3 regions of the Nonomuraea sp. H19 genome follow, and region 3 is predicted to be linked to each of the others. Evidence: riboswitches for the same ligand, from Rfam matches in the RefSeq annotation. Region 3 holds a riboswitch; each other region holds the start of a gene.
What was found. A riboswitch is a leader RNA that binds a small molecule or an ion and turns the genes downstream of it on or off. The one in region 3 is predicted to bind thiamine pyrophosphate.

Region 1 (9,643 bases), on a different contig from region 3:
GCGCATTGCTCAGCAACTCGCTCACCACGAGCACGGCGTCATCGATCGCGGTGGAGAAGACCCCGCTGTCCTGCAGGTCAGTGCTCAGACGCTGGCGGGCAACGGCGACGCTGGACGGCGCGTACGGCAGCAGCACCACGCTTGACACACCCACCTCCCCGTTCCCTGTGCCCCCCGCGGGAACACTCCCCGGTACGACCGAAATGCCCCGTTACTCGGTCCCAGAAACCGCATCTCGATCACAGCTTGTACACATTGGACGATAGATCAGCGCAAGCGTGACCACGCCGTTACTGCAACGGTGTGTCGGATCCGATAGGGATAGCCGGGCGTGTTCATGGCCTCACTTCGCGAGACGCCTCGGTGGCCTGGATCCGCCGCCATTCCTCGTCGCTCCGGTCGCTTCGATCCTGTCGCCCCTCGGTGCCGGCGGCGGCACTGCCTCGCAAAACGAGACGCATTCTGGTGCCACCGCCGGGTCGCGGATGAGCGCTCACGTCGCCTCCCTGTGCCCTGGCGAGGCTGCGGACGATGTAAAGACCGAGCCCTACTCCACCAAACCTTCTCCGGTCGCCGCTGTCCACCTGGACGAACCTCTCAAAGATTCGCTCGCGGTCGGGAGGGGCGATGCCGATCCCCTCGTCGTCGACGACCGCGACCACGTTGCCGTCCTCCGGCCAGGCCTCGACACTGATCAGCCCGCCCTTCGGCGAGTACTTGAACGCGTTCTCCAGCAGCTGCCCCAGCACAATGTCCGTGGCCAGCGCGTCGCCCAGCACGTGCGGCAGCCCGTCGGGGATGATCACCTCGACCCGATGCTTGTCCGACAGCACGGGCAGCCCCAGCGTGGCCGCGTGGATCCGCTCGGCCAGGTCGAACGCCTCGATCCGCACCTTGAGCTCGTCCGCTCCCGCCCTGGCGCCGAGCAGCAGGTGGTCCATGAGCTGCCCGAGCGACCTGGCCCGCTCGGCGATCGTGTGCACGGCCGAGCGCCGCTCGAGATCGCTCATCTTGTCCCAGCGCAAGTCCAGCGTGCTGGCGAACCCCCGGACGATCGTGATCGGCGTGCGCAGCTCGTGGCTGGTCGTGGCCAGGAACAGGTCTTTGGCCTCCTCCAGTTCCTTGGCCGTGGTCACGTCGCGGAAGTCGATGACGACCTCGCCGGTCTCCTCGATCTGCGCGCTCACCACGTCCAGCCACCGCCCGCTCTCCATCTGGAACGTGAGCTTCTCCCCCGGCCTGGGCAGCGGGAAGGGCGGCGGTCCGCCGACGACGGCCTCGGCGGGGAACGCGGTGAGCTCGGCGGCGGCCGGGTTCCATCGCACGACGCGCCCGGACTCGTCCAGCACGGCGATTCCGTCGGCGCTGGCGTCGAACACGGCCCGCTCGTGCGCCCGCTGGCGTACCGCCTCCTGATAGGCCACCGCGTTGCCGACGGCGATGCCCGCGTGCCCGGCCAGCAGCTCCAGTAACTCCAATTCGAGATGTCCGGGCGTGCGCCGGGCGAACAACGCGTAGAGAGCCCCGTACGGCCGCCCGCCCACGGCGGCGAGACCCAGCGCGATCGTGTGCAGCCCCTCAAGGCGCGCCCACACCAGGTCGTCCAGGCCACTCGACTCGAGCAGCACCGTCTTGCCGGTGCGTAAGAGCCGATCCACCAGGCTCGTGCGCAGGTCGGTGGTGGTGCCCCTGATGGCGTCCGGCAGCTGGTACGTGCTGACCAGCCGCAGCCGATCCCCCTCGATCAGTACGAACCCGCCCGCGTCCGCCCCGGTCAGCTCCGTGAGGCTGGCCGAGATCCGGTCCAGCACGGCCGACAGCTCCAGGTCGGAGTTGATGTCGCCGACCACATCGGTGAGCCTGCGCACCAGCCTGGCCCGGCGCACCATGCGGTTTTTCGCCACCTCGTCGGTCCTGGCCAGGTGGTGCACGCAGACGTAGCCGGCCACGGCGCTGCCCAGGCGCAGCCCGCTGATGTCGACCCGCACGTCGAGCACGCTTCCGTCGCGATGCAGGCGCTTGGTACGCAAGGACACCTGGCCGCCGGTGCGCACGCGTTCGAGCACGGCGTTGTGCTCGGCCGTCAGCTCCGACGGCACGATCGGCGCCCGGCGCCCCAGCAGCTCCTCCGCCGACCAGCCGAAGAGCCGCTCGGCGGCGTCGTTCCAGACCAGCACGCTCTGGTCCCTGTCGAGCGCCACCACGGCGTTGGGTGAGCTGGCGAGCACCGCGCGAGCGATCTCGTCGTCACTACCGGCCCATTCGTCCCCCACTCCTCCATAGTGCACGTGGCAGCGTGGGTGCGTCGGGCGATCCGTCCGATACGCTGCGGTCACGGCGATTTCTCGGGAGCCGGGGAAGGGTGGAGGCATGACGAGCGGCGATCTGGATGCCCTGCTGCGCGTGACCTCCAGCACCTATCGAGGTGAGACACCGCCGGACATCGCGTTCGGCACCTACGACGGCGCCGTGGGCCGGCTGGTGCTGGCCGTGACCGGCAAGGGCATCGTCGCGTGCAGCTTCGAGCCGGAAAACGATGTCTTCGCGCTGGTCAGCAGGCATGTGGGCACGTTCATCGGGCCGGATCCGCGCCGGCTCGACCCGGTGCGCAGGGAGCTGGACGCCTACTTCTCCGGCCGGCTGCGCACGTTCGCCACGCCGGTCAACCTGACGCTGGCCACGCCTTTCGCCCGTACGGTGCTGCAGAAGACGATGGCGGTCCCCTACGGCACGACCACGACGCTGGAGGAGATCGGCGCGAGCATCGGCAGGCCGCGCGCGCTGCGGGCGATCGGCAACGCGCTGGCCTCCAACCCCGTCTGCGTGGTCGTGCCGTGCCACCGGGTGGTTCGCGCGGAAGGCGAGCTGGGCGACTACGCCGGAGGCGCGGCCGCCAAGCAGCACCTGCTCAACGTCGAACGGCGAGCCGCCGCAGCAGCAGGCCGATGAGCAGCGTGACCAGCGCGGCCACCAAGGCCCCGCCGAGCGCGCCGTTCATCCACGGCTCCCGGGTGAAGCCGATGGCCTTGCGGGCGCCCACCCAGAACTCGTCCCACCAGGGAACGGTCAGCGTCGAGGTCGTCAGCCAGTAGGCCATGAAGCCCAGCGCCCACGGCACCAGCATCGACCAGCGCGAGGGCGCGTTCTCGTCGGTGTTCCAGCGGTCGGAGCGGGCGAAGACGAAGTAGTCCACGGCGAGCACCGCGAACATCGGCACGAACACCGCCCCGATCACGCCGAGGAACGCGCCGTACGAGGTGACGTCCACGACCAGGGCGATCGCGACAGTGAGCACGCCGATGGCGGTGGAGAAGACGCGCCGGTCCACGCGCGGCATCAGGTTCTGCAGCGACACGGTGGTGGAGTAGACGTTGGCGAAGGACTGATCGGTCTCGCGCAGCACCAGGATGGCGAAGAACAGCGCGCCCAGCGGCACCGCGACGAACGGGCTGAACACCGACGTCGGGTCGGCCTCCACCCCGGCCGCCCCCACGATGGCGACCGCGTACACGCCCAGCCCCAGGCAGGCCACCTGGGCCAGCGTGTAGCCGCCGACCACGCCGGTGAAGGCGGCCCGGCTCGACCTGGAGTGCCGGGCGAAGTCGGCGGCCATCGGCACCCACGACACCGACAGCGCGATCACGTAGTCCACGGCGGCGGGGAAGGCGGTCCAGCTTCCGCCCGTGTGCGCGGGAGCCTCGGACACGAAGAACCACGTGAACCAGACCATCGACACGATCACCCCGATGGTGACGTACCGCCGCAGCAGGCGTACCGAGCCCAGTGGCCAGATCGTGAGCGCCGTGGTGACCACGCCCGCCAGGATCACCCACACCTGGTACGGCACGCCTCCGAAGATCGCCGTGGCGGCCTGGGCGATCACCCACAGCTCGAAGGCGCCCCAGCCGAGCATCTGCACGATGTTCAGCACCGTGGGCACGTAGGACGTCTTGGCCCCGAACAGCCCGCGCAACAGCACCATCGAGGGCTGCCCCGTCTGGGTGCCGGGGATGGCGGACAGGCCCACCATGGACGTGCCGATCAGGCTTCCGACCACGGTGGCGGTGAGCGCGGCGACCAGGCTGAGCGGCGCGTTGCCGAGGGGGTTGAGCAGGTAGAGGGCTCCGGAGAAGCCCAGGAGGCTGACGCCGAGGTTCGCCCAGAGCGCGCCCTGGTCGAGGACGCCCAGCGTCTTCGGCGGCGCGCCCTCCAGGGTCAGCGGAACTTCGTCGGCGACATGCGTCATCGCACACTCCCTACGCCGGCATTACCCGGACAGGTTCAGGCGGTCGGCAGCGGATGAGTAGCTGCCCTCTCAGCCCGGCACCCCGAGCTCCCGCGACGATCTGAAGTTTGCGCCCTTATGATGCCTCAATGGCCGCCGAATCGCCATAGTGGGCGAATCACAGTCAGGCGACGAACGGCTCCTGCCCGGTCTCGCTGATCATGGGGCGGCGCGCGGCCTCCCACGACTGCATGCCGCCGCCGACGTTGACCGCGTCATGCCCGAGCCGGCCGAGCCAGGCCGCCACCTGAAGCGACCGTCCGCCCACCCGGCAGACGACATAAACCGTCCGGTCCGCGGGCACCTCGCTCACCCGCTCCTGGATCTGGGTCATGGGGATGTGCACGGCTTCCGGAGCGTGCCCCGCCAGCCATTCGTCCTGCTCCCGGACGTCGAGCAGGTAGGCATCGTCGGGAACGGCACTGGCATCGATCTCACGTACGGTCATGTCTCCATCATCTCGCGTCGCGCGTCGTACGCGGCACGCGCCGCCGCGACCTCCTCCTGGTGCTCCTCGGTCCAGGTGACCAGCGTCTTGATGGTCTGGTGCAGGGTACGGCCGAGCGGCGTCAGCGCGTAGTCGACCCTGGGCGGCACGACGGGGTGGACCGTACGGGAGACCAGGCCGTCTCGTTCGAGCTGACGCAGGGTCACGGTGAGCATGCGCTGGCTGACGCCGTCGATCTCGCGGCGCAGCTGCGTGAAGCGCAGGCTCTGGCAGTCGAGCAGCGCGATGACCAGCAGGGACCACTTGTCGGCGATGCGGTCGAGTATCTGGCGGACCTCGCAGTCCTCCCGCGTGTCCCACTGCCGCACGTCGTAGTCGTCGTCCACGGTGCTCTCGCAGTAACTAAGTGACTTCAAAGTGCCGTCTTCCATGACATTTCATGCTGGCCCAAGATGTGGACGGTTACAAGAGAGAACCGACATGCCTATACGTAACCGGGGGATTTGTCATGCCTGCCCGTTCCTGGGGTGTACTTGCCGTGTTGTGCGGTGCCATCTTTCTCGAGGGCATCGACGTGGCCATGCTGAACGTCGCCCTCCCGTCCATCCGTGCCGACCTGGGCCTGTCCACGGGCATGCTGAGCGGCGTCGTGAGCGCGTACGTGCTCGGCTACGGCGGCTTCATGCTGCTCGGCGGGCGCGCGGCCGACCTGCTGGGCCGCCGCCGCATGTTCCTGCTCTGGCTGGGGGTGTTCCTGCTCTTCTCGGGGCTCGGCGGCTTCGCGACGGAGGGCTGGATCCTTTTGGTCGCCAGGTTCGTCACGGGGGTCGCCGCCGCCTTCATGACCCCGGCCGGCTTTTCCTTGATCACCACCACGTTCCCCGAGGGAAGGCAGCGCAACCAGGCCCTGCTGGTCTACGCGGGGACGGCCGCCGGCGGCTTCGCGCTCGGCCTGGTGATCGGCGGGCTGCTGACCGCGCTCGGCTGGCGCTGGGTCTTCTTCGCACCGGTCCTGCTGTCGCTGGCGATCCTGCTCGCCGCGATCCCCTTGCTCAAGGAGCCCGCCACGCGGCGCCCCGCAGTCGCGGGTTTCGACGTGGCGGGCGGGATCCTCATCACGGGCGCGATGATCCTGCTGGTCTACGGCGTGGTGCGGCTGGAGCACCCCGCCGACGGCGTGCCGCTGACCGCGGCGGTCTTCGCCGGCGGCCTGGCGCTGCTGGCGGCCTTCGTGGCGGTCGAGCGCCGCTCCCCGAACCCCCTGGTCCGCCTGGGCATACTCCGGTCGGGTCCGCTGGTCCGGGCCAACCTGATGGCCGCCCTGCTCACGGCCTCGTTCTTCGGCTTCCAGTTCCTGGTCACGCTCTACCTGCAGGAGCTGCGTGGCTGGTCCGCCATCCAGACGGGCCTGGCCCTGCTGGCGGCCGCCGCCGACGTGGTCCTCGCGCCGACGCTCACCCCGTGGCTGGTCAACCGCTACGGCAACGCCAGGGTCATTTTCACCGGCTTGGTGTCGGGCCTGCTGGCCTTCGCGCTGTTCCGCGGCGTCGGCCTGGACTGGACGTACGCGGCCATGCTGCCCTCGATGCTGCTGATCGGCCTGATGTTCGCCTTCGTGTACGGTCCGCTGACGATCGTGGCCACGGACGGCATCGCCGAGCACGAGCAGGGCCTGGCGGGCGGCCTCATCAACTCCTCGTTCCAGTTCGGCGCGGCTCTGGGACTGTCGCTGGTCACCGCGGTCAACGTGGCCGCTCTGAGCACGGGGACAGGCCTGACAGCCCTCCACACGGCCCTGACGGTCCCCCTGGCGACCACGCTGCTCGCAACCGCCATTGCGGCGACCGGCCTCCGCGGCCGGGCCCGCGTCCCGGTCAAGGTGTGACTCTCAACGTGAATTCCGTTACGGCGCTGCCGGGGTCACCGCACGCGCCGCAGCCAGTGACCGTCTGTCATGGCCGGTCGTGAAGGCCAACGGGCCGGGCGCCGTGACGGAGCGCATGCTCGGCCTGGTGCCGTGGTTCGCAGCCCGTCACTTCAGGAGTCGGGAAAGGCGGCGATCCGCGAGCGGCTTGCCGCCTGTTTGGCAGGTGGGGCAGTACTGGAGGGACGAGTCGGCGAACGAGACCTCCCGAATGGTGTCACCGCACACGTCACAGGGCTGCCCGGTCCGGTTGTGGACGCGCAGTCCCGACTTCTTCTCCGCCTTCAGGTCCTTGGCCGCCAGCCCGTGCGCGCGCTCGACCGCGTCCCGCAGGGTGGTGACGATGGCCTCGTGCAGGTCGGCGATCTGGGCATCGGTCAACGTGGCCGCGATCTTGAAGGGGGACATCTTGGCCGCGTGCAGCACTTCGTCGGAGTAGGCGTTCCCGATGCCCGCGACGATCTTCTGGTCCCGCAGCAGCCCCTTGATCTGCGTACGGTTGCCGCCCACGATCCGCTTGAGCGCGTCCACGGTGAAGGAGTCGGCGAGGGGGTCGGGGCCGAGGGCGGCGACGCCGGGGATCTCGTCCGGATTTTTCGTGACATAGACGGCGAGGCGCTTCTGCGTCCCCGCCTCGGTGAGCTCGAACCCGGGCGCCAGGCCCTCGTCGTCGGGCGCCAGCCGCACCCGTACCGCGAGCGGGCCCTTCCCCGGCCGGACCGGCTTCGCGCCGGAGAGGTCGTCGCGCCAGCGCAGCCACCCCGCGCGGGCCAGATGGATGACCAGGTGCAGGCCATCGCAGTCGAAGTCGAGGAATTTGCCGTGCCGCGCCACACCGGTGATCGTCAGCCCGCCCAACGTGGTCACCGGCGGGTCGAACGTCTTGAGCGCCTGGATCGCGACCACGTCGACGCCCAGCATGGTGCGGCCCACCGCCCGTTCGCGCAGGAAGTGGGCCAGAGACTCCACCTCGGGAAGTTCCGGCATGCCATCAGGGTACGTCGCGCACCGGGACAGTCCAGAACGCCAGCTCGTGCGCCATCCCCTCGGCGAACAGCGCCTCCGCCCTGGCGGGATCGGGGCTCGCCTCGTCGATCATCTGCGCGATCCGCACGGTGAGCGCCGCGAACCCCGGATCCGCGTACGTATCCACCCATGCCCGATATCGCGGCTCGGCAGGCGGGCTCTCCGCCAGGATCTGCCCGAGACTCGAATATCCCCACATACACGGATACAGCGCCGCCAGCCCCTCCCCGTAGGACGCCGCCGACTCCAGCAGGAACGCCGTGTACGCCGCGCACGCCGGCCCCTTCACCGCCCCTTCCAGATCGGCCCCGAACTCCGCCGACAGCGACCGGTGCAGGCTCAGCTCGTCGTGATACGTCGTGTGCGCCAGGTCCACCAGGTCTCCCAGATGCTCATCAGGCGCCTGCCAGGCCAGCCGCGCGAACACCCGCACGTAGTCCAGCAGGAACAGGTAGTCCTGCTCCAGCCACGACCGGAACACCGGCTCGGGCAGGTCGCCCCTCGCGATCCCGGCCACGGTGGGGTGCTCCAGCTGGACCTGGAGCAACGGGCGGCCGATGGCGTGCAACTTCTCCGAGATGGTCATGGTGGGGAGGTTAGTGTCGAAGCATGCGTGTGACGATCGCCGAGGAGCTCCTCCTGCTTGCCTACAGTGAGGAGGGCAAGCCGCTCATGAACTCGATGCAGCTCGATCCGGCGCTCGCCGGCGCGATCCTGGCCGAGCTCGCCATCGAGGAGCGGGTCGACCTGTCGGACAAGAAGGTGATGGTCAAGAGCCCGGCGCCGCTCGGGGACGACGAGCTGGACGCCATGCTGACCCGCATCGCCGAGGAGCGCAGGAATCGCAAGCCCGCGTGGTGGGTGCAGCGGCTGCAGTCAGCCAAGCTGCGCAAGCGCCTGCTCACCAAGCTGGTGGCGGCGGGCGTGCTGGCCGAGGAACGGGCCAAGGTGATGGGCATCTTCCCGGTCACCCGCTGGCCGGAGACGCACCCCGGGGTGGAGGCGAACGTCAGGGAACGCGTGTCGGCCGTGCTGGCCGGGGCCGATCCCGACGCCCGCACGGCCGTCCTGATCGCGATCATGCACGCGGCCAAGTTCGATCGCAAAGCGTTCCCGGGCGCGAGCAAGCAACGCATCAAGGAGATCGCCGAGGGCGCCTGGGCGGCCGACGCGGTCGCCAAGACCATCGCCGCCATCAACGCCGCCGCCGTAGCGGCCATCAGCGCGGCAGCGGCCGGTGGCGCCGGCGCCACCGGCGGCTGACCACGCGCACTCGGACGACGCCCGGGCAGGCGGCGCCACCCAGCGGGACAGGGGCGGCGCCACCCAGCAGGACGACGGATGACAGTGAGGAGCCTCAGCCGGCGTCGAGGATGCTCTTCGGAACCGGCTTGTCGTTCTTCAGGGCGTCGAAAAGGGCCAGGGCCTTGTTGCGATCCCATTTGACCGCCGTGCCGCCGCTAGGGACGGCCTCGTTCCCGCCGAACGGCACCACCGTCGTCACCGGGCTGTCACCCATGGACAGTCCCAGCGAGAGCATGTCGAACACCCCGGTGCCGCTGTCGACCTCGACGGCGTCCGTGGCGCTCATGGCCAGCGGGATCGACGTGAACGGGTTGAGGAGCACTCCAGGGCTGGCCGCCTTCTTCACGACGGCTCCCAGGAACTGCCGCTGCCGCTTGGTCCGCTCGAAGTCGGGCAGCGCGCCACCCTTGCGGGTGCGTACGTATCCGAGGGCCTGGGCGCCGTTGAGCACTTGCGGGCCCTTCTTCAGCTTCAGCCCGGCCTTGGGGTCGTCCACGGCGGCCCGTACGTTGATCTCGACCCCGCCCACGGCGTCCACGATGTCCACGAATCCGGCGAACCCGATCTCCATGTAGTTGTCGATGCGGATCCCGGTGGCCGACTCCACGGTGCGGACCAGGAGCTTGGGGCCGCCGATGGCGTAGGCGGAGTTGAG
Region 2 (9,643 bases), on a different contig from region 3:
CCTTGAGCAACCCGACCGCCGTGTGCACGGTGAAGTCGCGCGGCGCCACGCGGTCGAGGTCGGACCATGGCACGGGGAAGGAGACCGGCGCGCCGGGCCGCACCCGCGGGCTGTAGGCGGCCACCACCGTGGCCCCGCCCGCCCTGGTCGAGTCGATGAACACCTTGCCCGCCCGGTCCTCGCGGATGAACGCCGTGGTGGCGATCGCCGGATCCACCCGCTCGGCGCGCGCGGCCAGCGCACGGGTGGCCGCGGCCAGGTCGTCCATGGCGGTCCCGGCCGCCACGGGCACGAACACGTGCACGCCCTTCGCCCCGCTGGTCTTCACCGCCCCGGCCAGCCCGGCGTCGTCCAGCGCCTGGCGTACCAGGAAGGCGCCCCGCACGGCGAGCTCGAAGTCGTCCCCGGGCGGGTCGAGGTCGAGCACCATGTGCGTGGGGTGGTCGCCGACGAACAGCGCCGGGTGGTACTCGACCGCCCTCTGGTTGGCGAACCACAGCAGGCTTCGCCGGTCATTGCACAGCGCGCGTACGTCACCTGCCGACGCGATGCCTCGGCCCAGTGGGAGGTGGTCTCCATCCATTCGGGGGCGTATTTGGGCAGGTTCTTCTGCACAAAGGGCTCCTGCCCGGGCCGTACCCGGATGACCGAGAGCGCACGGCCGCGCAGCACCGGGATGATGCGGTCGCGGACCGCGTCGAGGTAGTCGACCAGGTCGCGCTTGGTCGCGCCCGCCCCGTCGAACAGCGGCTGGCCGAGATTGGTCAGCGCCACGCCGTCACGCGTCTCATCGCTGGTCACTCGCCCTACGATATCCGGAACAATGGGCTAGATCATGACCCGTTTCCTGTATCTCACCCGCCACGGCGAGGCCACGCCGGACGAAAGCGGCCTGACGGACGCCGGCCGCCGCCAGGCCGCACTGCTCGGCGAGCGCCTCCAGGGCGTCCCCCTCTCCGCCATCCACCACGGCCCGCTCCCCCGCGCGACGCAGACCGCCCACCTGATCGGCGAGCGGCTGCCCGGCATCCCCCTGCACGTCAGCGAGGCCGCCGGGGACTACATCCCGTACGTGCCCGAGAAGGAGGAGCTCGCCCCCGGCTACGCCGACCGCCTCCTCGGCTTCGTCGGCCAGTTCCCCGCAGACGAACGCGAGCGCGGCCCGGCGCTCGCCGCCGAGGCCCTGCGCGCGTTCACGGGTCCCGTGGCGGAGGGGACCCGCCACGAACTGGTCGTCACGCACAACTTCCTGATCGGCTGGCTCGTCCGCGCCGCCCTGGACGCCCCGAAGTGGCGCTGGCTCGGCCTCAACCACTGCAACGCCGCCCTGACCGTCATCCGGTACGCCCCCGACCGCCCCTCCTCGGTGCTCTCCTACAACGACATGGGCCATCTGCCCGCCGAGCTGCGCTGGACCGGCTTCCCGCCCGAACCGCGCGAATGAGCCCTGTTACAGTTGGCCGTTGACGCGGGGTGCCCGGCGACCCGGGCTGAGATCACACCCGTCGAACCTGATCTAGTTAGCGCTAGCGGAGGGACGTCGATGTTCTGCGATGACATGTGGCTGCGCACGGCCGACCTGATGAGCGCCATCCACGACCACCCCTTCAACGTCGCACTCGGCGCCGGCACACTCGACCGCGACCGGTTCGCGTTCTACATCGTGCAGGACGGCCGCTATCTGGAGGCGTTCTCCAAGGCCCTCGCGACAGCGTCGGCACGGGCGACGGACCCGGCGGACGCGGCGTTCTTCGCGCAGAGCGCGCACGCCGCGCTGGCCGCCGAGCGCCTGCTGCACGCCGGTTACGTCGCGGAGCTCGGCGCCGACGCGGCGGGGATCGCCACGTCGCCGACCTGCCTGGCCTACGCGTCGTTCCTGCAGGCCACGGCGCTCGCCGCACCCTATCCGGTGCTGGCGGCGGCGGTGCTGCCGTGCTTCTGGATCTACCAGGACGTCGGTACGACGCTGCTGCGGCGCACCGGGGACACGCCCGATCACCCGTACCGCAAGTGGATCTCCACCTATTCGGATCCCGGCTTCGCGGCCTCCGTCGAGCAGGCCAAGGCCATCGCCGACCGGCTGGCCGCCACCGCGGACGCGGCGACCCGGGAGGCCATGGCCGCGGCGTACCGCACGGCGGCGGCGTACGAGTGGATGTTCTGGGACAGCGCCTGGCGGCGCGAGACCTGGCCGACGGCGCGCTGGCTGGCTCCCTGATCGGTCACAGGCGCGCGGCCAGTGCCGTCGTGCCCGCCCCCGCGAGGCTCGGCAGCGCGGCCGGTCGCCCGCTCAGCAGCAGGAGCAGCGCCTGGATGGGCCGCCTCCACGACGTCGCCCGCGCCGACCGCCCAGTCGACGTCGGTGGCGACCAGCCGCAGCCCGCTCAGCCGCCGCTGCGCATAGAAGGGCCGGCCGCGCTCCCAGATGTGGGCGGCACTGGCGCGGGCCGCCTCCGATGGCATGGCGCGCGCGATGCCCAGCGGCACGCAGATGTCCTGAGCGTGGATGAGCACGTCGAAGAGCGGGTCGAGGGGCTTGGTCATGGGCGCCCGGCGGCGTGAGGTGGCCGATTCGCGGATCCGCTCGACGATCTCGCCGATCGGCAGCGCGGCGTACCGCACCGAGGAGTCGCGGATCATGCGGTTGACGTCGCCGCGTGCCCTGACCAGCTCGGCGAGGACGGCCTCGCCGAGCTGAACGCCATGCTGAGCCGGATCATCAGGGAGTTCTAGCCGGATGAGGCCTTGGCCATCAGCTCGCGTTCCTCGCGGGTGGGGATGAGCCCGGCCGGGGCGACGATCTTCGACTCCTCGAACGGCGCCTCCGCGCTCGGCAGCGGCTCCCGCGTCCTGATCGCCTTCACCCACACGCGAGCCGCGTCCAGGATCACAATGATGATCATGATTGCGAACAGCGCCGCCAGGACGCCGTCCACGGTGGAGTTGATCACGATCTGCCGCATGGCGTCCATGGACTTGGCCGGCGCGAGCAACTGCCCCTGGTCCAGCGCCGTCTGGTAGCGGTCGCGCTGGGCGAAGAAGCCGAGCGTGGGGTCGGTGGAGAGGACCTTCTGGTAGCTGGCCGTCAGCGTGACCGCGACGTCCCAGGCCAGCGGCACCGCCGTCACCCAGGCCCACTTCAGCCGGCCGCTCTTGATCAGCAGGGTCGTGGCCACGGTGAGCGCCACGGCGGCCAGCAACTGGTTGGCGATGCCGAAGAGCGGGAAGAGCTGGTTGATGCCGCCGAGCGGGTCGTTGACGCCCTGGTAGAGGAAATATCCCCAGGCCGCCACGACGAGGGCGCTGGCCGCCACGAGCCCCGGCCACCAGCTCACCCTGCCGATCGGCTTCCACAGGTTGCCCAGCGTGTCCTGCAGCATGAACCGGCCCACCCGGGTGCCCGCGTCCACCGTGGTCAGGATGAACAGCGCCTCGAACATGATCGCGAAGTGGTACCAGAACGCCTGCAGCCCCGCTCCCCCGAGGAATCCGGAGAAGATCTGCGAGATGCCCACGGCCAGCGTGGGCGCGCCGCCCGTCCGGGCGATCAGCGTCTCCTCCTGTACGGCCGCCGCCGCGGCCCGCAGCTCCTCTGGCGTGATCACGAAGCCCATGGTGGAGACCGCCTGGGCGGCGGACTCCACGGTGGCCCCGACCACGCCCGCCGGGGAGTTCATCGCGAAGTAGAGCCCGGGCGACAGCACGCAGGCCGCGGTGATGGCCATGACGGCGACGAAGGACTCCATGAGCATGGAGCCGTAGCCGATCAGCCGGACCTGCGTCTCCTTCTGGATCATCTTCGGCGTCGTGCCGGAGGAGATCAGCGAGTGGAACCCCGACAGCGCGCCGCAGGCGATGATGATGAACACGAACGGGAACAGCGAGCCCGCGAAGACCGGCCCCTTGCCGCTGAAGGCGAAGTCGGTGAACGCCGTCGTCCGCATCGGCGGCAACGTGACGGCGATGCCGATCGCGATCAGTACGATGGTGCCGATCTTCATGAACGTGGACAGGTAGTCGCGCGGCGCCAGCAGCATCCACACGGGCAGCACCGCGGCGACGAAACCGTACGCGATCAGCCACAGCGCCAGCGCGGACGGGCTCAGCGTGAAGATCGGCGCCCAGCTCGACTCCTGCACCCAGCCGCCGGCCACGATCGACAGGATCAGCAGCGCGACGCCGATCACGGTGGTCTCGACGACCTTGCCCGGGCGGATCATTCGCAGGTAGAAGCCCATGAACAGGGCGATCGGGATGGTCATCGCGATGGAGAAGACACCCCACGGCGACTGTGCGAGCGCGTTGACCACGACGAGCGCCAGCACCGCCAGCAAGATGATCATGATGGCGAAGACCGCGATGAGCGCGGCCGCCCCGCCGACCGGCCCGATCTCCTCGCGCGCCATCTGGCCGAGGCTCCGGCCGTTGCGCCTCATGGAGAAGAACAGGACCACCATGTCCTGCACGGCCCCGGCGAAGATCACCCCAGCGATGATCCAGATGGTGCCGGGGAGGTAGCCCATCTGCGCGGCCAGCACCGGCCCCACCAGCGGCCCCGCCCCCGCGATGGCGGCGAAGTGGTGCCCGAACAGGATCCGCCGGTCCGTCGGGTGGTAGTCGATGCCGTTGTCGAGCCGCTCGGCCGGGGTGGCTCGGCGGTCGTCGGCCCGCAGCACCTTGCGCACGATGAACCTGGCGTAGAACCGGTAGGCGATGGCGTACGAGCCGAGCGCGGCGCACAGGAGCCAGACCGCGTTGACGTTCTCGCCCCTGGAAAGCGCGAGCACGGCCCAGCCCACGGCGCCGACGACGGCGACCGCCGTCCAGATGATGATGGAACGCGGCTTCACCGGTTACCTCCCATGCATCGGGCCATATAGAGGGCGCCCGAGGCAGCAGCGCAGTCCGGCGTCCGGCGGCAGATCCGTGGTGAAGCGCCGCCAGCGCCACAGCGGGCGGCAGTCGATCATGACCGGAAGCTCGACCAGATGCACCCAGGCGGTCGGATGGGCGTACACCAGATCGGATTCGAGGCTGCGTGCCTTCCGGGGCAACCGGGAGCGGCGCAGCGGCCGTACCGAGAACTCGCCCGCGTCCGCGCAACAGAGACCCGTCACGTGCCAGTCGAAGAACACCACTTCGTCATCGCGCAGCGCTTCACGAGCGGCGGGCATGAGCGTGATCCGGGACATCTGTGGCTCCTGAAACCAGGCAGCTCAGATAATTTATGTCGGCCTTACCCGCTGTAGTGACTTTCGAAACGCTGTGAAGCTGCGGCGCGCGCCGAACGCCCGCTCGTAGAACGCGGTAGCCCGTGACCGGGTCGAAAACACTTTGCGTCCCGATCAAGGCTCTTGGTAGATGTGACCGGCCACCTATGAGGAGAGACTTCATGCTGACCGGGAAACGTGTCCATCTCAGGGCCCTCGAGCCGGCCGACAGCGAGGCGATGTGGCGCTGGTATCACGACCCCGAGGTGGGCCGGTGGATGGACGGCGCGCCGCCCATCTCCCTCGCCCAGAACATGGAGAAGGGCGCGAACCGGCCGCGCAACACCTTCGAGCAGATGCTGCTCGGCATCGAAGCGCTCGACGACCGGAAGCTGATCGGCTACGTCGCCCTCGGCGACACGGACTTCCGCAACGGCGAGGCCACGCTGCAGAGCATCGCCATCGGCGAGCGTGATCGCTGGGGCGGCGGCTACGCGACCGACGCCCTCCGCGTCATCTGCAGGTACGCCTTCGAGGAAATGGGCCTGCACCGGGTGACGCTCTGGGTGGTGGCGGACAACGCCGCGGCGATGCGCGCTTACACCAAGGTCGGCTTCGTGGCGGAAGGCCGGCGCAGGGAGGCCTTCCGCACCAGAGGCGAGCGCCACGACTTCGTCATGATGGGCCTGCTGAGCTCGGAACTCACGTGAGGCTTTCGTCCGCCCAATTCGGGAGCGTAACCGTCCCGGAAATCCAGTCCCGCCGGAGAATCGCATATCCGACGGCGTCGTAGCACGTCCCATCCGGCGTGGGCCACGATTCCCGGTAATGCGATTCCTTGGCGTACCCGTTCTTGCGGAAAACCGCTCTCATCGCATGGTTGTCCTGGCGGGTCGTGCCCTCGATCCTCGTGATGGCGGGCAGCTCGCCGAAGAGATAACCGGTCAGCCAGGCCACCGCCTGCGTGCCGATGCCGCGCCCTCGCCAGGAGTGCCGTACCCGCAGGTCGAACATGGGCGTGTCGTCGGCCAGATCCTGCAGCTTGACCAGCCCGGCCCGCTCCCCGTCGGCGAGCACCCAGAACGTACGCGTCTCGGCGTCGTCATAGAGCCCTTCGGCGGCCCGGCGCCTGACCGTCTCCCGGTCCTGCGTCCCCGCGTGATACGGCCATTCCTCACCGGCCAGGAAGTCGGCGAGGGATTCCGCGTCGCCGGGTGAGATCCTCGAAAACTCGATGTGCACTTCGTGATCGTGTCGATCTTCCCGGAGCCGGTCAAACGATTTTGGGCGCAGGTCCAGCCCGCGGCGGCTCGGCGGAGCCGTGCCTCCCGCGGAGTTTTGGGGTATTGAGGTGGTTTCGGTACCGTTTGGGGGTCGTAATCACGCGCCGATGGCGGCGCTCCTGGAGAAGGTGAGACGCCGAGATGGCGGAGTTCGGGCCGCTGGAGCAGGCGATCATGGAATGCCTGTGGGCGGCGAGCCGGCCGCTCCTGATCCGTGACCTTCTCGAGCAGGTGAATCGTGGCCGGGAACGGCCCCTCGCCTACACGACGGTCCAGACGGTCACCGATCGGCTCGCCCGCAAGGACCTGGTCACGCGCGCCTGGTCCGGCGTGGCGATCGCCTACGCACCCGTGCGGTCGCGTGAGGAGCACATCGTCGCCGTGATGCTGGACGCGCTGTCAGAGCTGCCGGATCGCGGTCCTGTCCTGGCCAGGTTCGCCGAGAGCGTCGACTCCGAGGACGCACAGAGGCTCTTCGACGCGCTGGCCGACCGGAGCGCGAGCGCCCCGACGCGGGATGAGGGGCCATGGCCGGAAACATCGCGGGACTGATCGCCGCCGCCTTCTTGATGGCGCACCTCGCCGGCCCGATAGTCGCGCGGGTGAGGTGGCTGCGCCGCCGCCCTGGCGTGGCAGTGGTGGTGTGGGCCGGTGTCGTGGCAAGCGTGGTCGTCGTGCTGCTGGCACTGACGTGCTTCGTGCTCGCCTGGCCGCCGGGACCGGTGCATTCCTGGATCGAGCACCTTCGTTCCTGCGTGCCGGGACACACGCACAGCGGGGAGCTGGCCACGATAGTGCTCGCCCTCCTGTCCGGCGGGGTGCTGTTGCGGGCGCTGTACCACGGTGCGACCCGCGCGCGCCGCACGATCACCGAGCGGCGACGGCACCACGACATGGTGCGGCTGGTCGCGAGATATCCGGACGATCCGAACGACGTCTGCCTGATAGAGCATGCCGCGCCGCTCGTCTACTGCCTGCCGCGACGTTCGCGGCCGATCGTGATGACGACCGGAGCCTTGAAGCTGCTGGACGCCGACCAACTGAGCGCGGTGCTGGAGCACGAACGTACCCACCTACGGCGCCGGCACCACCTCCTGCTCGCGGTGGTCGACGCGGTGCAGGCGGCCCTGCCGTGGTCGGCGACCCTCCGGCATGCCCGGATCGAGCTGTCCCGGCTGGTGGAGATGGTGGCCGATGACGCCGCCGCGCACCGCTACGGCCATGCCCCGGTGATCGGCGCGCTCCGCCGGCTCGAGCTCAGGCCCGGCCCGCCCGGCGGCCTGGCCGCCGCCGGCGAGACCCGGGAGTTGCTGAATCAGCGGATCGCCCGCCTCGAATCGGGAGAGGTGCCAGGCAGGCTCGGCATGGGAGCCGCGATAGCGCTGGCGATGCCCCCACTCCTCGGTGTCGTCATTGTTGCGGTGGGATTGCCGCTTCCATGTTGAGAAATGCACATCTCACCATAAAAGCGGACAAATCACACCGCTACCTGTAAGTCTCCTACGAAATGTAGGAGGAACCCTTCCGGAACGCCGGTATTGCGCCTTATGTTCCCGGTACTGCCATCCTCTGCCACCACTACGGAGGAATACTCCCCTATGAGGCACAAGGCCAGCCGCCTAGCGGTAGCCGCAGCCATCGCTGCCGGCGCAACACTGGTATCACTCGCACCGTCCGCATTAGCGCATGACGGTGCGACGAGCAGCGACGGTGCGATCGACAACGCGAAGATCACGCACAATCACCACCAGCACGGCGGCGACGAGGGCCATCTGCCCGCATCGAGTGCCAACGTCGAGCTCATCAGCAAGCTCGCGCTGAAGAACGTCGAGCCGGAGAAGATCGCGGATGTCGGCGTCTACAAGGGCTACGCATACCTCGCGGCCTGGGGCGGCGCCACGTGCAAGTACAACGGCGTGCACGTCGTCGACATCAAGAACCCCGCGCAGCCCAAGGAAGTCGCGTTCATCGTCGCGAAGGAGGGCAGCGCGCCGGGTGAAGGCGTGCAGGCCCTGCACATCGACACGCCTGCCTTCAACGGCGACATCCTCGTCACGAACAACGAGAAGTGCAAGGAGAGTCCCGGGGTCGGCGGGCTGAACATCCACGACGTCACCGACCCCGCGCATCCGACCCCGCTCGCGGTGGGCATCGGCGACGAGACCGTCGCAGGCGCCGGCAAGAAGGACGCCAACGAGATCCACAGCGTCTTCGCCTGGGACGCGGGCAACAAGGCCTACGCCGTCATCGTGGACAACGAGGAAGGCCACGATGTCGACATCCTCGACATCACGAACCCGAAGAAGCCCCGGGTCATCGCGGAGTACGACCTCGACCAGAAGTTCCCCGGCATCACCCAGCCGGGCCTCGACGAGGTCTTCCTGCACGACATGGTGGTGAAGGAGATCGGCGGCAAGCAGGTCATGCTGCTGTCGTACTGGGACGGCGGCTACGTCCAGATCGACGTCACCGACCCGCTGAACATCTCCCTGCTGGCGGACAGCACCTTCGCCGACCCCGACACGGAAGCGCTCGAGAGCGGGCTGACGGTCAGGCCGGAGGGCAACGGTCACCAGGCCGAGTTCACCCTCGACAACAAGTACGTTCTCGCCGCCGACGAGGACTTCTCACCGTTCGCGCTGAAAGCGTCCAACGTCACGGACGGCACGGTGATCAATGCCGGCCAGGGCGATGGCACCAAGAAGCTCGAGACCGGGCAGACGCTGACCGGTGTGAGCAAGTTCGTCGGGCGCGCCTGCCCCCCGCCCGCCGACCCCGCCGTCCCCGCCGGGGACCCGAATGTCGTCGACATCGCCGTGGTGGAGCGAGGGCTGTGCACCTTCTCGGAGAAGGTCGACAGCGTCATCAAGGCCGGTGGCTACGACGCCGTCCTGATCTTCAACCGCACCGGCACTGACGGATGCGACGGCTCGCTCGGCATGAGCGTCGAGGGTGACATCCCGGCCTTCGGAGTGGCGCCGCGCAGCCAGGGCTTCGCCATCTTCAACCAGCCGTACAACAACGATGCCTGCCTCGCCGGCACCGGTCCGCAGTCACTGCCGGTACCCCTGGGGACGACGGGTGACACGCTGACGTTCTCGTCGTACTTCGACGGCTGGGGCTACGTGCACCTGTACGACGGCAAGTCGA
Region 3 (9,643 bases):
GGCCGCAGGCGCAAGAGCCGGCCGAGACCCGGCGCACCTACCTGGCCGCGTTGTCCGGCTTCCTGGCCTGGCCGGCCGACCGTCAGCGCGAGGCCAACCCGCCCGGTCTGCTGCAGGTGACCGAGGACCACCTGATGGCCTACAAGGACGACGCCGGAAACGGCTGGCGAGCTTCACGACACGTGCTGGTTGGTTTAGATCGCGTAGCAGAGCCGGCCAGCGGCTGTCCCCTGGATGGCCTAGACAGGTGCGTCGTGTGTGGTGGTGGCTCCTGGCCTGCCATGATCGGTACGTGTCTGGTACGTGATCATGGGCACATGCTTGCCATCGGCGCCATCGGGTGGCACATCCCGGAACGCAGAAGGACCTGCGTTTCCGCAGGTCCTTGCCCATCTTGCGATGTAGATCGTGCGTGCCCCCTGTAGGATTCGAACCTACGCACCCGGCTCCGGAGGCCGGTGCTCTATCCCCTGAGCTAAGGGGGCCCAACGAATGACAAGGCTACCAGCATCGGGACACCACTCCGTACCGGATAACGCTCCACGAACACATCCCGTGAAAGCCACCCGTGACGCCCCCACCACAGGTTAACTTTGCGCCCGTGGGTGATGTTCTTGGCAAAGTACTGGTCGTGGACGATGACGAGGTCATCCGTCAGCTCATCGCGGTGAACCTCAACCTGGAGGGGTTCGAGGTCGCGACCGCCACCGATGGGCAGGATTGTCTCGACCGCGTGCTCGACGTCATGCCCGATGTCATCACGCTGGATGTGATGATGCCGTTCATGGATGGTTGGGCGACGGCGCAGAGGTTGCGTACGGAGGAGGCGACCAGCCACATCAAGGTCGTGCTGATCACCGCGCGGGCGCAGGACGACGACAGGAGGCGGGGGCTGGGGATCGGGGTCGACGCCTATCTGACCAAGCCGTTCGATCCGGCGGAGCTCATCCAGGTCGTGCGGGACCTGGCGGCCGATGCGGAGAGCGGCGACCACTAGGGCTGTGCGGCGAGCGGTCGAACGTCAGGTGCGGGTGGAGGTGCGGGGATGGCGGGGGATGAGCGGATCGCGCGGGCCGGGCGCCACTACGAGCAGGCGGTTTTCGGCGGTGATGCGGGCGCGCTGGACATCGCCGATCGGGAGCTGGACGGGGTAGAGGCCGATCTCGCGCTGGCCAGAGGCCGGATCGCGCACGCGCGGTTCCTCGACGGGCAAGGGGAGGACGGGCGGGAGCTGGCGCTGTTCGAGCGGGCGGTCGAGCTCTACGGGCTGCTCGGGGATGTGCGGGGTCAGGGAGAAGCGCTGTTCTGGGTGGGGATCTTCCACCAGGTCGTCCGGCATGATCAGGAGACTGCGGTGCCGGTTCTCGAGCGGGCCCAAGAACTCGCGACCCAGGCCGGGGACAGGCTGACCCTCTCGTACGTCCTGCGCCACCTGGGCATCGCCGACCACGTCGCCGGGCGGCTGGAGGCGGCGCGCGAGCGGCTGGAGGAGTCCGTACGGCTCCGCCGCGAGATCGGCTTCCTGCCCGGCGTGGCGGCCAACCTGGTGGGCCTGGCCTACATCGCCGCGGGCGGCGGGCGGCGCGACGACGCGATCAGGTTGCTCGATGAAGCCCGCGCCGTCGCCGAGGCCGGCGACGCCAAGGGTGTCATGCGTTCGATCAAGGAAGCGTACGGGCAGCTGTAGCCGTACGCTGGCGGCAACGCTCTCTTTTCGAAGGGTTGAAACGTGCGCAGCTCGATTTTCGGCAACCTCGACGCCCAGCCGCTACCCCCCGGGTTCGCGCTGGAGAACCACAAGATGCTCCGGGTGCAACTGCCCCACGAGGTGCTCGCCAAGCAGGGCTCGATGGTGGCCTTCCAAGGCCGCATGGACTTCGACTACGAGGGCTCCGGGGGCCTCGGCAAGCTGCTCAAGAAGGCGATGACGGGGGAGGGCGCCTCGCTGATGCGGGTCCGCGGCGAAGGGCTGCTCTTCCTCGCCGACAACGCCGACGACATTCACCTGTTCTACCTGGAGAACGAAGGGCTCACCGTCAACGGGCGCAACCTGCTGGCCTTCCAGCCCCAGCTCACCTGGGACATCCAGCGGGTCCAGGGCGCCGGAGTGGCGGCGGGCGGGCTGTTCAACACCACGGTCACCGGGACGGGCTGGGTGGCGGTGACCACGCACGGCACGCCGGTGCTGCTGGACGTGGCCCGCATGCCGACGTTCGCCGACGGCCAGTCGGCGGTCTGCTGGAGCACGGGGCTCCAGGTCGGCGTCAATCGGACGATGAAGGTCGGGGCGTTGATCGGGCGGGGGAGCGGGGAGGCCATGCAGCTGGCGTTCAGGGGGCAGGGGTTCGTGCTGGTGCAGGCCAGTGAGGGCGCGCCCATAGTGGCCAACTCCGGAAAATCCTAGGAGCACGTCGGCGTCGGTGCCGTGTTGGCGCCGTTCCAGGAGGCCAGGAAGCCGAACGTGGCCGACGCCCCCGGCGCCAGGGAGCCGTTCCAGCCCACGTTGCGTACGGTCACCTCAGCCCCGTTCGCACTCAGCGTGCCGTTCCAGAGCTGGCTGATCTGTTGCCCGTCCGCGAACGTCCACCGCACCGTCCACCCGCTCATCGTCGTCGTGCCGGTGTTCTTGACCGTGACCTCGCCCTGGAAGCCGCCCTGCCACTGCCCGGCGTTCTTGTACGTGGCCACACATCCGCCGATCACCGTAGGCGTGACGGTCGGGGACGGCGTGACGCCGGCCAGGGCGTCCACCAGAGCCGGGTACCACTTGTCGGAGATCTTCTGATCGCCCGAGGCGTTCGGGTGCACCCCGTCGTAGGTGTCCGCGCTCGTGCTGAACCCCGTCCACTGGTCCACCACCGTGATCGGCGACTGCTGGGTGGAGGTGGCGGCGGCCCAGGAGGGGATGGCGTTGTTGAAGTTCACGGCGCGCTGGGCGCAGTCGGGGCAGGAGGACGGGTTCATCGGGATGATCTTGGCGACGAGGATCTTCATGTTGGGGTTGCTGGCCCGCATCTGGTTCACCAGCGTCGTGAACGCGCTCAGGATCGTCGCCGGCGCGATGTTGCTCCACACGTCGTTCGTGCCGAAGTGCATGATGACGATGTCGGGCCTGGTCGCGGCGAGCCAGCCGGGCAACTGGTTCTGGCTGGCCACGTTCGTGGCTAAGAAGCCGCCGTGTCCCTCGTTGTCGCCGTCGTGCGCGACCGAGCAGCCCTGCGGCGGGAGGGTGCCGACGAAGTCGATGTTGGTGTAGCCGCTGTTCTGCAGCTTGTTCCAGAGCAGGGCCCGCCAGCAGCCGGGGGATCCGGTGATCGAGTCGCCCAGGGGCATGATCCTCGTGGCGGCGGCGCTGGCCGGCGTGGCCGTCAGGAACATCACCACGGCCGCCAGGGCCAGCATCGCCGCCAGCACGGCGCTGATCTTCCGCATCGTCCGCTCTCCCGTCGTCGCCTGGCGCAGATCGTAGGATCGCGGGCGACAGGCGGGAAAGCATCGGGCCGCGGCGGCGTACGCGACCTGCGCAGACGCATGTAACTTTCAGTGCCGCACCACGGCGAGCGGGCAGGGTGAGTGGTGGAGGAGGGCCTGGCTGATCGACCCCATGATCATCCCGGCCAGCTGCCCGTGCCCCCGCGACCCGACCGCCAGCAGGTCCGCACCCCTCGCCGCCTCCTTGAGCACCTCCACGGGATGGCCATGGACGACCTCCGCCACGACCTCCACCCCCGGATGCCGGAGCTGGTGCCCGGCCAGCAGCTCCTGCAGGGACCGCAGCGCGTCCTGCTCGCTGTCCTCGTCGGCGGGCTCGAACCCGGTCGGCTGGGGCCAGGCCCACGCGTGTACGGCCCGCAGCCGCGTACCGCGCAGTTCGGCCTCGGCGAAGGCCCACTCGAGCGCCCGCCCGCCGGTCGGCGAGCCGTCGGCCCCGACCACCACCTCCCCGCGCGGCGACCTGGGCAGCTCGTGGACCAGCACGACGTCCGTACGGGCGTGCGCGGCAACCCCGTGTGCGACGGACCCGACCAGCAGCCCGCGTACGCCGCCGATCCCGCGACTGCCGACCACCAGCAGCTCGGCCCCCTCGGCGGCGTTGATCAGCGCGGTACGGGGATCACCGGGCAGCAACTCGGTGGTCACGCTGACGTCCGGGTGCTCCCGGCGGGCGCGGTCCTCGGCCGCGGCGAGCACCGTGGTGGCGCCTTCGCGCATCCACCGGGCGACGTCGGCGTACCGGGCGCTGCCGGACTCGTCATGCACCCACTTCGGCACGGCATGTGCCACGGTCAGCGGCGCCCTGCGCAACGCGGCCTCGTCGGCGGCCCATGCGGCCGCCTCCAGCCCGGTACGCGAGCCGTCCACCCCAACGATGATCACGACTTGGGCCTCTCACTTTCACGTGAACACGTAGCACTCCACCTCGGCGCGCCGGAACGGCAGCCCTTGCTTCGCGGAGTCCTCGGCGCACTTGCGCTCGGCCCTGCTGAGCTTCAGCGTGCCGCACACAGAGACGCCGGAGTATGTCCGGCAGTCGAGCGACGTGTCCGCCTCGCCGATGCGGTAGGTCGCCTTGACCTCCGCGCGGCATTCCGCTCGCGCCTTACTCGTGTCGGCGTAGCGGCATTGGGCGATCAGGGTTCGGTACTGCTCCTCACTCACCTCGTGCTGGTCGAAGCCATCTCGAGCGGTGGTCCCCCCGAACGCGGTCACCACCACGAGTCCTGCGACAGCGGCGATCTTGTTCATGTTCCCCCTGATGAAGTCCGTACCGCTGACAGCGATCGACAAACCTGGCGGCGCGCCGCCAGCACGTTCAGCCAAGTGCGACCGGTGGTCCTCAGGTCGTGTTCGAGGACCTGGAGACCGGCCGATTCCAGCGTCGCCAGCAGCGCGTCCGGGTCGCGGTGAGTGAACCAGCGGGACTGCTCGAAGCCGTACGACCTCGGCTCCCATCCCTCACCATCGCCCGCCGAGGTCGACATCCCGAGCACGCCTCCCGGTCGCAGCGCCGCCGACCAGGCGCGCAGGGTCGGCTCGGTCTCGGCGGTGGGCACGTGCAGGAGCGCCGCCACCGACCACAAGCCCGTCAGCGAGCCGGGGGCGAGCGGCGGGCGGCGCAGGTCGCCCAGCACGGCGGGCACCCCGCGGGCGGTGGCGAGCCTGGCCATCTCGATCGACCGGTCGACCCCGACGACCTCCAGCTCTCGCGCACGGAACCACGCCCCGTCGCGTCCCGGGCCGCACCCCAGGTCGGCCACCTTGGCCCCGTCGGGAAGCGCGTCCGCGAACCGCTGGCGAAACGCCAGGAATTCGGCGTCCGGCTGGTCGTTGCGCTCAGCGTAAACCGGTGCGATGCGGTCATAGCTGGCGGTGGTCCGCGACGTGGGATCGTCCATCGCCTGATCTTGCCATGTTTGGCGCGCGTCCAGGCGTGGGTACGATCATCGCCGTCCAACGCGGGAGCCCGGTGTGGACCGGGCTGAGAGGACGGCTGACAGCCGCCGACCGCCAGAACCTGCACCGGATAATGCCGGCGAAGGGAGTTTGCGCGATGAGTGGTGCGCCGGAGCTCGGTTTTTCCAAGATCTACCTCGGTGACCTCCGTGTGCCCATGCGGCAGGTGCGTCTGTCGGACGGTTCGGCGGTGACGCTGTACGACACGTCGGGCCCGTACACCGATCCCGCCGTCGAGACCGACGTCAGGCGAGGGCTGCCGCGCCTGCGCGAGCAGTGGGTACGCGAGCGCCGCGCGGCCGGCGAGCCTGTCACCCAGGTCGCCTGCGCCAAGAAAGGCCTGGTCACGAAGGAGATGGAGTTCGTGGCGGCACGCGAGGGGCTGACCCCCGGGTTCGTCCGCCAGGAGGTCGCGGCCGGCCGGGCCATCATCCCCGCCAACGTCAACCACCCCGAGTCCGAACCGATGATCATCGGCCGCAACTTCCTCGTGAAGATCAACGCCAACATCGGCAACTCCGCCGTGACGTCCTCCATCGAGGAGGAGGTCGAGAAGATGACCTGGGCCACCCGGTGGGGCGCGGACACCATCATGGACCTGTCCACCGGCCCCGACATCCATGAGACCCGCGAGTGGATCATCCGCAACTCGCCCGTCCCGGTCGGGACCGTACCTATTTACCAGGCGTTGGAGAAGGCCAAGGGGCGGCCGGAGGCGCTGTCGTGGGAGGTTTACCGCGACACCCTGATCGAGCAGTGCGAGCAGGGCGTCGACTACGTGACCGTGCACGCGGGGGTGCGGCTGGCGTACGTGCCGCTGACCGCCCGCCGCAAGACCGGGATCGTCTCGCGCGGCGGCTCGATCATGGCCGCCTGGTGCCTGGCGCACCATCGCGAGAGCTTCCTGTACGAGCACTTCGACGAGATGTGCGAGATCCTGGCCCGCTACGACGTGTCGTTCTCGCTCGGCGACGGGCTGCGGCCCGGCTCGATCGCGGACGCCAACGACGAGGCCCAGTTCGCCGAGCTGCGCACGCTTGGGGAGCTGACCGCCATCGCCCGGGCCCATGACGTCCAGGTGATGATCGAGGGGCCGGGGCACGTGCCCATGCACAAGATCAAGGAGAACGTCGACCTGCAGCGCGAGCTGTGCGACGACGCCCCCTTCTACACCCTGGGGCCGTTGGTGACCGACATCGCGCCCGGCTACGACCACATCACCTCGGGCATCGGGGCCGCCATGATCGGCTGGTACGGCACCGCCATGCTCTGCTACGTCACCCCCAAAGAGCACCTCGGCCTGCCGAACAAGGACGACGTCAAGACGGGCGTGATCACGTACAAGATCGCCGCCCACGCGGCGGACCTGGCCAAGGGGCATCCGCAGGCGCAGGCGTGGGACGACGCGCTGTCGGACGCGCGCTTCGAGTTCCGCTGGGAGGACCAGTTCGACCTGGCGCTCGACCCCGACACGGCGCGCGCCTTCCACGACGAGACCCTCCCCGCCGCACCCGCCAAGACCGCGCACTTCTGCTCGATGTGCGGCCCGAAGTTCTGCTCCATGCGGATCAGCCACGACATCCGCGAAGCCGGCATGGCGCAGAAGGCCGCCGAGTTCCGGCAGCTCGGCGGCACCATCTACGTCGACTAGCCCGGCAACGTCTCGCCGCCGATCGGGGCCAGCACCTCGCCCGTGTAGTACGACGACAGCCGCTCCGCGGCGAAGAACACGTACGACGGGGCGATCTCGTCCGGATCGGCGGGTCGCCCCATCGGCACGTGACCTCCGAACTTCGCCACCTTCTCCTCCGGCATCGTGGCCGGGATCAGCGGTGTCCACACCGGCCCCGGCGCCACGGCGTTGACCCTGATGCCCCGCTCCACCAGGTTCTGCGCCATGGAGTAGGTGAAGGCGTTGATCGCGCCCTTGGTGGCGGCGTAGTCGATGAGGGACTTGTTGCCGCGCAGGCCGTTGATCGAGGAGGTGTTGATGATGGCGGCGCCCTCCCGCAGGTGGGGGAGCGCCGCCTTGGTGACGCGGTAGTAGCTGTGGATGTTGACCGCGAACGTGTGCTCCCACTGCTCGTCCGACAGTTCCTCCAGCCCGTCGACCGGCGCCTGGTAGGCCACGTTGTTGACGAGGACGTCGAGCCCGCCCAGCTCGGACACCGCCTGCTCGACCACCGCGCCGCAGTGGGCGCGGTCGCTCAGGTCGCCGGGCAGCAGCACGCAGCGCCGCCCGGTCGCCTCGACGAGCTTGCCGGTGTGGGCGGCGTCCTCGTGCTCGGTCAGGTACGCGATCGCGACATCCGCGCCCTCTTTGGCGAAGGCCACCGCGACCGCCCTGCCGATCCCCGAGTCGCCCCCGGTGATCAGCGCCTTCTTGTCCTTCAGCAGGCTGCTGCCCTCGTAGTCGCGCATCTCGTCGCGCGGCTCGGGCGCCATCTCACCCGAGTGGCCGGGGTACGGCTGGCTCTGAGGTGGTCTCGTTTCCGGCATGCCCAGCGGTCTGCCCTTGCCGGCGTAGGCCTAACGTCAGTCGGTCCGTTCAGGGGGAGGTCTCCCGCATCCGGCGCACGCGCAGGCTGAGGGCGATCAGCGTGATCCCGGCCAGGATGGCGTAGATGCCGATGATCAGCGCGACCGTCAGCGCCCCGGTCGCCGGCCAGACCAGCACGAGCACGCCGAACAGCACCGACAGCGCTCCCGAAAGGATGTGCAGCCACTCGCCCTGGATCTCCTTGCGCATCCTGACCGCCGCGATGATCTCCGAGACGCCGGTCACCAGCGCCCAGATCCCGACCAGCAACGTGATCGTCAACACCGTCAGCCCGGGCCAGACCACGGCCATGATCCCGAACAGCAGGCCGGCGACCGCCAGCAGGATCAGCGGCGCCCGCTGCGCCTTGGCTGCGCGGGTGGCGGCGACGGCGGCGAGCGCGCCGTCGACGATCGCGTACGCGCCGAACACGATGGCCAGCACCAGCAGCGTGATGGCCGGCCACAGTAGGGCCATGATCCCGAAGATCACGGCGGCCACGCCACGCAGCGTGAGCACCCACCAGTGGCCCACGTAGTCATCGATCACGATCGTGCTCCTTCCGGGACACCGCCTGCCGGCGGCGGACACGATCGGTTACTTACCGTAATAGAGCCGGCCTAACGCTCCGGGAGCCCCGCCGCGGAGACCCCGTCCAGCCAGGCGGCGATGGTCGTGACGAACCGGTCGGCGTCGTCGAGCCATGGATTGTGGCTCGCTCCCTGCTGAACGACGAGGTCGGCGTTCGGGAAGAGCCCGGCGACCTCGGCCACCGCACTGGGAACGCTGTTCAGGTCCACCTCCCCGGCGAGGACCAGCACCGGCGCTTCGAACGCCGCCAGCGCGGCACGGGTGGCATCGGGGTCGAAGGCGCCGTCGGCGGCGTACGCGGCCGCGGCTTCCCGGTTCTTCTGCGGGCCATCGCCGGCCTCATAAGCCCGCGCCGCCGCGTCCCATCGGCCGTGGAAGAACGGCGCGATGGCCTCCGGGTCGGCGCCCTTGCCCGACACGATGGCGTCGAGGGCCGCGGACGCCTTCGGGTACCACGGCTCGCCACTACGCAGGCGCGCGATCTCGAGCCGGGCTTCCCCGGTGACATGGATGCCGACGGCATAGGTGCTCGGAGCGACCAGGACGAGCTTGCTGACGCGTTCGGGGCAGCGGGTCGCGTACAGCACCGCGAGGTTCGTGCCGCCGGAGTGCGAGAGCACGTCCATCCGGTCGAGCCCCAGGTGGACGCGCAGGGCTTCGACGTCGTCCACCTGGCGGTCGCAGCGGTAGGTGGCGGCATCCTCGGGTATCGCCGACTGGCCGGTGCCGCGCAGGTCCAGCATGATCAGCCGCCGGTGCGCGGACAGGCCGCCGAGCTCGCCGAGGTAGGCGGAGGCGCGCATCGGCCCACCCGGCAGGCAGATCAGCGGCTCTCCCCGGCCGAATTCGTGGTAGGCCAGCTCGGTCCCGTCATACGCGGAGAAGGTCGGCATGCTGGAGATCGTGTCAGCAGGGCCGCGGCCGGAACAACTGGAATAACGCGCACGGACCTCTCACCGTCCGTCCGCGCGTCTGACGGCCGACAGCACGCACGGACCTTCCCATAGTCCGTCCGCGCGTCTGACGGCCGAGTCAGGCGAGGCTCAGGAGGCCGGCGTC

Region 1: another riboswitch for thiamine pyrophosphate. It lies ahead of ACTMTI_RS05895 (purine-cytosine permease family protein); the one in region 3 lies ahead of thiC (phosphomethylpyrimidine synthase ThiC).
Region 2: another riboswitch for thiamine pyrophosphate. It lies ahead of ACTMTI_RS25650 (TenA family protein); the one in region 3 lies ahead of thiC (phosphomethylpyrimidine synthase ThiC).

The regions. Positions count from the first base shown of each region.
Region 1 covers NZ_JBQHCV010000002.1:458,907-468,549, reverse strand. The annotation lists gene ACTMTI_RS05910 (ATP-binding protein) at 1-148, opposite strand, end outside; gene ACTMTI_RS05905 (PAS domain S-box protein) at 336-2,273, opposite strand; gene ACTMTI_RS05900 (methylated-DNA--[protein]-cysteine S-methyltransferase) at 2,371-2,949, shown strand; gene ACTMTI_RS05895 (purine-cytosine permease family protein) at 2,909-4,246, opposite strand; TPP riboswitch at 4,237-4,350, opposite strand; gene ACTMTI_RS05890 (rhodanese-like domain-containing protein) at 4,410-4,733, opposite strand; gene ACTMTI_RS05885 (winged helix-turn-helix transcriptional regulator) at 4,730-5,164, opposite strand; gene ACTMTI_RS05880 (MFS transporter) at 5,242-6,618, shown strand; gene ACTMTI_RS05875 (Fpg/Nei family DNA glycosylase) at 6,766-7,644, opposite strand; gene ACTMTI_RS05870 (TenA family protein) at 7,649-8,269, opposite strand; gene ACTMTI_RS05865 (GOLPH3/VPS74 family protein) at 8,293-8,946, shown strand; gene ACTMTI_RS05860 (LCP family protein) at 9,041-9,643, opposite strand, start outside.
Region 2 covers NZ_JBQHCV010000011.1:233,042-242,684, reverse strand. The annotation lists gene ligD (non-homologous end-joining DNA ligase LigD) at 1-583, opposite strand, end outside; partial or broken gene ACTMTI_RS25660 (hypothetical protein) at 592-672, opposite strand; gene ACTMTI_RS25655 (histidine phosphatase family protein) at 836-1,444, shown strand; TPP riboswitch at 1,460-1,555, shown strand; gene ACTMTI_RS25650 (TenA family protein) at 1,544-2,218, shown strand; gene ACTMTI_RS25645 (hypothetical protein) at 2,507-2,698, shown strand; gene ACTMTI_RS25640 (carbon starvation CstA family protein) at 2,730-4,850, opposite strand; gene ACTMTI_RS25635 (hypothetical protein) at 4,854-5,192, opposite strand; gene ACTMTI_RS25630 (GNAT family N-acetyltransferase) at 5,393-5,920, shown strand; gene ACTMTI_RS25625 (GNAT family N-acetyltransferase) at 5,913-6,452, opposite strand; gene ACTMTI_RS25620 (BlaI/MecI/CopY family transcriptional regulator) at 6,635-7,045, shown strand; gene ACTMTI_RS25615 (M48 family metalloprotease) at 7,021-7,938, shown strand; gene ACTMTI_RS25610 (PA domain-containing protein) at 8,092-9,643, shown strand, end outside.
Region 3 covers NZ_JBQHCV010000004.1:54,439-64,081, forward strand. The annotation lists gene ACTMTI_RS09540 (hypothetical protein) at 1-425, shown strand, start outside; tRNA gene ACTMTI_RS09545 (tRNA-Arg) at 414-485, opposite strand; gene ACTMTI_RS09550 (response regulator transcription factor) at 602-997, shown strand; gene ACTMTI_RS09555 (tetratricopeptide repeat protein) at 1,046-1,687, shown strand; gene ACTMTI_RS09560 (AIM24 family protein) at 1,730-2,404, shown strand; gene ACTMTI_RS09565 (cellulose binding domain-containing protein) at 2,401-3,432, opposite strand; gene ACTMTI_RS09570 (universal stress protein) at 3,541-4,377, opposite strand; gene ACTMTI_RS09575 (hypothetical protein) at 4,396-4,746, opposite strand; gene ACTMTI_RS09580 (class I SAM-dependent methyltransferase) at 4,743-5,396, opposite strand; TPP riboswitch at 5,447-5,559, shown strand; gene thiC (phosphomethylpyrimidine synthase ThiC) at 5,552-7,105, shown strand; gene ACTMTI_RS09590 (SDR family oxidoreductase) at 7,102-7,953, opposite strand; gene ACTMTI_RS09595 (HdeD family acid-resistance protein) at 8,003-8,542, opposite strand; gene ACTMTI_RS09600 (alpha/beta fold hydrolase) at 8,614-9,477, opposite strand; gene ACTMTI_RS09605 (SCO6745 family protein) at 9,617-9,643, opposite strand, start outside.